Regions from separate parts of the Lysinibacillus sp. FSL M8-0216 genome, predicted to be linked through region 2. Evidence: riboswitches for the same ligand, from Rfam matches in the RefSeq annotation. Region 2 holds a riboswitch; the other holds the start of a gene.

Region 1 (3,422 bases), 1.0 Mb from region 2:
GATGAAGTTGCACATGGCATGATTCCTGGTGCTCAGCATATTGCTCTTGGGACAATCCCAGAACGTCTAGAGGAATTAGATGAAACTAAGCCATATATTATCGTTTGTAAGGCTGGTGGTCGTTCAGCTAATGCTTGTTCTTATTTAGAGGCACAAGGATTTGATGTGACAAACCTAGAAGGCGGCATGTTAGCTTACGATGGTGAATTAGAATTTAAATAATGACATAATGAAAAAAGAAAGAGTGTATACTCTTTCTTTTTTCATATGCTTATTTTTGGAGTGAGTCCATGATAAGGCTAAAGTTTTTTTCAAAGTTCTTGTACGGGTTCACATTTTTTTGCCCGCGAACCTTTGAAGCATAGCTGGCAAAATTTAAACCAGCACCGTATATTTGTAAAGCGCCATTCGCAAGATCTCCCTTTTGTAAAAGCTCAATGCCATCCTTTAAGAAATTTTCACTCTCATCGAAATGACATTCCGCCATGTATTTATCTCCATTATAAAATAATTTCAAATTTTCCATAATGACATACGCTGTTTCTTCACTGATGGAAGCATCAACATTCATTAATAACTGATTAATCGGTTTCACTAACTGAGCGTAATGACTATCATAATTTTCACAAGTCTCTGCAATAGCGTTTCTTAATTCTCTTGCATTCATTCTAACTCCTCCTTAAAAGAAAATTTTATCCATACCTATGAAGTAATTAGCGATTCCTTTTCCCTTTATCTATAAATCGTACTCTATAATTTTCAGAAATATGTTACAATTATATCGGTGAAGGAGGGATTTTGTATGTTTCGTTCAATAGCACCCCCAACAATGTCTTGACAGTAGAATCTACTGTCAAGGCATACAATAACAGTTTGCTCATTTTCAATAGATTCTACTGTGTAGGTTAATGCTTATACGTAGAAAGTAGGAATTGTAATGAGCGGAAAATTAGCGTTTGTATTATCCATGATTATTTTTGGCGCAGTTGGTGTTTTTGCCAAGTATATCCCTTTGTTTTCAAGTGAAATCGCTTTTTGGATGAGTTTGATTGGTGCTTGTTTTTTGATAGTGATTTTTATTTATATAAAGGAAAGTTTAACGAAAAGAAGTATTCTCAAAAATAAGTGGAGATTAATACTTTCTAGTGTTGCCTTATGTGGGAATTGGATTTTCTTATTTCAGGCTAAGAAACAACAATTGCTAATGCTGCACTCAGCTATTATTTTGCACCAGTACTAGTAATCTGTTTATCTCCAATAGTCTTAAAAGAGAAGCTAGTTAGCAGAAAAATACTGTATGTCTGTGTGGCCATTTTTGGCCTATTTTTGATTGTCCAAAGTCAAGGCACTGGAGACAGTAAACATTTTATTGGCATTGTCTACAGTCTTATCGCCGCATGCTTTTATACAGCTCTAACATTTACAAATAAATGTATATGTGGCTTAAAAGAACTGGAAAATACAATTATTCAACTATCTTTAGCAGCTTTTTTCCTTTGTTTTTATATACTTGGGACAACAGGGTTTCAGGTTATGACACTCAGTTTTAAGTCAGTCCTATTATTAATGACATTAGGTATTGTCCATGCAGGGGTTGGATTTTTATTGTTCTTTTGGGGCATGTCAAAGCTGAAAGGGCAAAGTATAGCCATACTTAGCTATATAGCTCCACTAACATCATTAGTCATTTCAACGATGATTATTGGAGAAAAAATGACGCATCTACAAATAATAGGAGCGGTCCTATTATTAGGGTCAACATTGCTAAGCGAGCTAGAAAAAGAATAGGCATACGAGTATCGCATTTAAATATTGACAGAAGAAATATGCTGTCGTAGATTAAAAGTAGTTTAATACAAGCATTAGGTGCCCATTAAGGGAGAATAGGGAATAAAGTGAAAAGCTTTAGCGGACCCGCCACTGTAAAAGGGAGTTTAATAGTGAAGACCACTAGCTCATTGCTGGGAAGGTACTATGAAATGTTGAACTTAAGCCAGGAGACCTGCCTATTTGCTTTAAGTGGATATAGATGATGGAAAAGTCTGTAGTTTATTTGTCATGACAATAAACTACAGGCTTTTTATTTTGTCTTCATGAAGAACGAGAGGAGAAATGACAATGCAATTATTACATGACACAATTCAAAACATTCAAGGCGCTAATAAAAATAGTAGGGAGCAAGCAAGGAAGCGAATAGATATTCTATGTAAGCCGCCAGGTAGCCTAGGTAAATTAGAATCCATTGCTGTGCAACTTTCTGGGATTACAGGACAATTATATCCGGTGATTGATCAAAAGGTGATGATTGTCTGTGCAGCAGATCATGGAGTTTGTATGGAAGGTGTGACGACGAACCCACAAGATGTTACTTTATTTCAAACATTAAATTTTCCAAAAGGAGGTACGGGTGTTTGTGCGATTGCAAGTGTGACGAATACGAAGGTTGTAACGGTAGATGTTGGAGTAAAGGATGATCTTCCACTCAATGCGGGCGTAATCGTTCATAAAGTAAAATATGGTACAGATAATATGGCACAAGGCCCTGCTATGTCTAGAGAGGAGGCCATTCAATCTATTGAAGTGGGGATTCGTGTGGCAACAGATGAAATTATAAAAGGAGCCAATCTACTTGGAACAGGAGAGATGGGCATCGGTAATACAACGCCGAGTACTGCGATTTTAGCTGTTTTGACTGGCTATGACCCAATTGAAATAACAGGGTTTGGAGCAGGTGTTGGTCAAGGAGGAATTGCTCATAAAGCAGAGGTCATTGAAAAAGCAATTACGCTCAACAAGCCCAATCCTAACGATATCATTGATGTTCTAGCTAAAGTTGGAGGGCTAGAGATTGGGGCTATGGCTGGTATCATCCTTGCAGCCGCAAGTTACCGAAAACCTGTTGTGATTGATGGATTTATTTCAACTATTGCTGCGCTTATTGCTTATCAAATTGAACCAAAAGTAAAGGACTTTATTATACCTTCTCATGCATCGGAGGAGCCAGGGGCTAAAATTGCCGCTGAATTACTAGGAGTGGAACCCATGCTAAACATGAATATGCGGCTAGGAGAAGGTTCCGGTGCAACACTAGCCTTTCCTCTATTAGATGCTGCTTGCTCAATGATGAAAAATATGGTGACACTGGAAGAAGCAATGAATCTTTTGGCTAAATAGTTACCGAAAAACAATTAAGCGCAAATAGTTAAGGAACAATTTGCGCTTATTTAATCAATGATAGACTCTATGCCCGATTCAACCTTCGCAAAGGTAAACGCCATTTCATCATATAGGAAAGAATACGTAATGCTGTAATTACCGCAAATAACATATAAAGGAAAATGTCTCCTGTAAAAATATCAAATCCAATAACAAGCCCTGCGAGAGCAGCCCAAACACCATAGACTTCGTCACGAAGAACAAGT
Region 2 (3,422 bases):
ACAGAAGAAGAATTAAAAGAAGTAGAGAAAAATAGAAAGAATTTAGAAGATTTAATGGTTAATATGTTCCTTCATTATTATAAATCGAAAAGAGATAATAAAAACCTATAAGGTTTATTTAATGTAGTTTAAGGGGATGATGTGAATGGGGAAGATAGTTACTGAAGAAGAATTCATGAAAGGCTGTTTGAAATTAGCTCCACCTAATTCAAAGATAAGGAAAATTGAGAAGGATGGATATACATTTTTTCAAATAGGGGATCTAAATATAGATAGAGCTGCTAGATTATTTAAAGATTTAATTAAATAATAGTATTTTTTTAAAAGAGGTTATTCTTGATGGATAGCTTCTTTTTGTTTACTTCTTAGATAAATCAATTATTACTTGCTTATAAAATTAATTCTCCCCTTTAATGTATTAAATTGGTATAATTGTACTAATAATGTATGAGGGAGAGAATTAATTGAAAAAGTTAAAATTTATAATTCCATTGTTGTTTTGTTTGTTAATTGGATTAGGTATGAATAACGCTAGTGCATCAGAAGGAGTATCAATTTATATAAACGGTGAGAAACAATCGTTTAGTAATCAAGCAGTAATAGAAAACGGTAGTACATTAGTTCCTTTAAGAGGTATTTTTGAATCACTTGGTGCTAATGTCCAGTGGAATCAATCTACTCAAACAATTGACGCTTCAAAAGGTAATACAAAAGTATGGCTGAAAATAGGTTCGAAAAATGCTAAAGTAAATGATAATGCTATAAATTTATCTGTTCCAGCACAAGTTAAGAGTGGAAAAACACTTGTTCCACTTAGATTTATTAGTGAGTCATTAGGGGCAAATGTCCAATGGAATCAAAAAACTCAAACGGTAACAATTACTGGAGATTCAAATAATAAAAAAACGGAAAATGAAGAAAAGAAAGTTCCAACTTTAAAAATTGGCGAGACTTTTTCAGATGATCAAATAGAAGTTACACTTAAAAAAGTGGAATATGTAGATGGTGTTGATAAGGGATTTAATGTTTATTTATCTGTAACTAATAAATCTGAAAAGCCGTTAATTTATCCTGGTGGATTGCGATTTAAAATTAATGAGTCTAAATATGAAAAAGAAATAAATGACATTGGATATATAAATCATTTTAATTCAAAAGGATATATTTACAAAGGGGAAACAACGGAAGGACATTATCAGTATCTCTTTGACAAAGATATATCAATTAAAGAAATAGAATATAACACAGGGATTGTTAATTATCCTAAAGCAAAGTGGATTGTTGAATAAATAATTAGGTCGCCTTTTGATAGGTGGCTTTTTTAATTGCCTTCCTTTTCCAATTTCTTGACAGTAGGTAAACTACATATTACAATTTAGTTTGATAGTCAGTAAGGAATATTTACTCTACTATTTCTGACATCTTTTAAACGGCTAGAAATCAACTGAATAGCGTGTAGTAATAGGTGTAAATTGCGTGCAATTTGCTTAAAAGGGAAGTCGGTGTGAATCCGACACTGTCCCGCAACTGTAAATGTGAGCGACTTTTCAGCAACCACTGTCAAATGATGGGAAGGGGAAAAGTGGCGATGACCATGAGTCAGGATACCTGCCTAGTTACGAGTACACACCATAAACCTACGAGGAATAGGAGGTGGCATGTTGACAAAACAGAATGCTCTGTTCGTCACAGTACGTCATACGCCCAAAGTTCATGAAAGGGTTCATTTTAGAACTCCTTCACATTTACTTAGGGTTTGTTTGGCATTGTGTGATGAAGCACATTAAAGCGAAGGATTTCCTCAAACATAGTAGGAAGTCCTTTTTGTTTTGAAAATATGTACGCAAAGGGGATGCACATAGGATGAATATTCATGCAACGACAACACAGGAAACGCCTTTTGTAGATATGACGATTTGTAAGCAGCCACGGACAGAAATTGCTAAGAAAGCGAAAACAAGAATGGTGGTCGAATCACTAATTGATCAATTATTAGCAACGAGACTGATTCGCAACGATCGTTTTTTTGAGCAAATCTTATATAATAAAGACATTATTTGGATACAAAATGGGGAGGTAGAAGGCCATCTTTTTGCTCAGGCGAATTTAACGGATCAACTGAAAACGAAGACGAATAGCTTTATGATGTATATGCCAACCAACCCTATTGTTTATGAGGTGAATGGGGAGCAGTACCACTTAATTACACGCATTGATTCAACACGAGCAAAGCCTAATCTTGACCGTCTTTCACAGGAGCCCAATCCAGTGTTAAGCGCTGCACGTGTCAATGATTTACTATGCTCGATTGTCATACGTTTTTATGAAACGTATATGAACGATTTAGAGCAAATTCCTCATCAGGATAAACTAATTGCATTTGCACAGCAGGAATACACGCAGTTTCTTCAAGCCGTTAAGGAATTAAATGATTATCACTTTAATTGGCATCCACGTGGGAACGGCCACGAGCTATTATTAACATTAATTGATCAACTACAAATATTAAAAAGTCAGCCTGGAAAAGTAGTTATCGACTTCACGAATACGCAAGGTTATGTGGTGGTTGAACCTGCCTATCCGGTGCACAAGCCTTCAAAGAAAGCTGTTGGTGCCATATAAAAGCAAGCCCTCCATGAAGCGGAGGGCTTGCTTTATTTTTTGTAGGGATATTCTACCTTCATCTGAAGTACTAGTTCAACAGATTTGCCATGCTAGTACATGAACTTAGCTCTGACAATGCATGGCTGCTTGCGCCTCTTGCCAAGGGACAGAATAGCCTTTACCTTTTGAACAAAAAATGCTAGAAGAACTGTATTCAGGGTCGGCATTTTTATCATAGCCTATTTGAGATATTACTTCTTCTGCATGATGACACAAATCATAGCCATCAAATTGGAGGGTAAGCGCACCTTTCCCATTTGTATAGGCGGCAAAAATCGTGCTATAGCTCATGAAGGTCGCTACTGGTGCACGTCCTGTTAATACAACTTCTGTTTCAGTGAGTACAGGGTCGTCGAAGGTGCCAGCAGCCTGTTGAATGTCGGTCATCATACGGCCAATAAAGTCATTGGAAGCCTTCATTTTAAAGCGATAATACGGCTCAAGCAGGACGTTCTGTGCTTGTTCCAGTCCTTGGCGCAGTGCTCGGAAAGTGGCTTCTCGGAAATCACCGCCAGACGTATGTTCATTATGTCCACGTCCCGTTAAAAGCGTAAAATGAATATCTGCTACTGCGTAGCCTGTGAGTAAGCCATGATGATCACGTTCAAACAAATGCTTCTCTACGAGGCGCTGGTTGCCCACTGATAAATCATCCGCATGGCAGGCATTGCTAAAGGTAATGCCAGTCCCACGTTCATTTGGCTGCATTAATAAATGAATTTCTGCATAATGCTTAAGTGGTTCAAAATGTCCGTAGC

Evidence for each region. A riboswitch is a leader RNA that binds a small molecule or an ion and turns the genes downstream of it on or off. The one in region 2 is predicted to bind cobalamin.
Region 1: it holds a riboswitch for cobalamin, as region 2 does, so the genes downstream of both, cobT (nicotinate-nucleotide--dimethylbenzimidazole phosphoribosyltransferase) here and MKX57_RS11100 (hypothetical protein) in region 2, are expected to answer to the same signal.

Annotation. Positions count from the first base shown of each region.
Region 1 covers NZ_CP152007.1:1,230,268-1,233,689, forward strand. Annotated here, with positions in the region: gene MKX57_RS05705 (rhodanese-like domain-containing protein) at 1-222, shown strand, start outside; gene MKX57_RS05710 (hypothetical protein) at 272-667, opposite strand; gene MKX57_RS05715 (hypothetical protein) at 938-1,240, shown strand; gene MKX57_RS05720 (DMT family transporter) at 1,306-1,788, shown strand; cobalamin riboswitch at 1,848-2,025, shown strand; gene cobT (nicotinate-nucleotide--dimethylbenzimidazole phosphoribosyltransferase) at 2,119-3,174, shown strand; gene MKX57_RS05730 (trimeric intracellular cation channel family protein) at 3,242-3,422, opposite strand, start outside.
Region 2 covers NZ_CP152007.1:2,258,404-2,261,825, forward strand. Annotated here, with positions in the region: gene MKX57_RS11085 (hypothetical protein) at 1-111, shown strand, start outside; gene MKX57_RS11090 (hypothetical protein) at 146-310, shown strand; gene MKX57_RS11095 (copper amine oxidase N-terminal domain-containing protein) at 465-1,289, shown strand; cobalamin riboswitch at 1,447-1,631, shown strand; gene MKX57_RS11100 (hypothetical protein) at 1,864-2,622, shown strand; gene MKX57_RS11105 (translation factor GTPase family protein) at 2,728-3,422, opposite strand, start outside.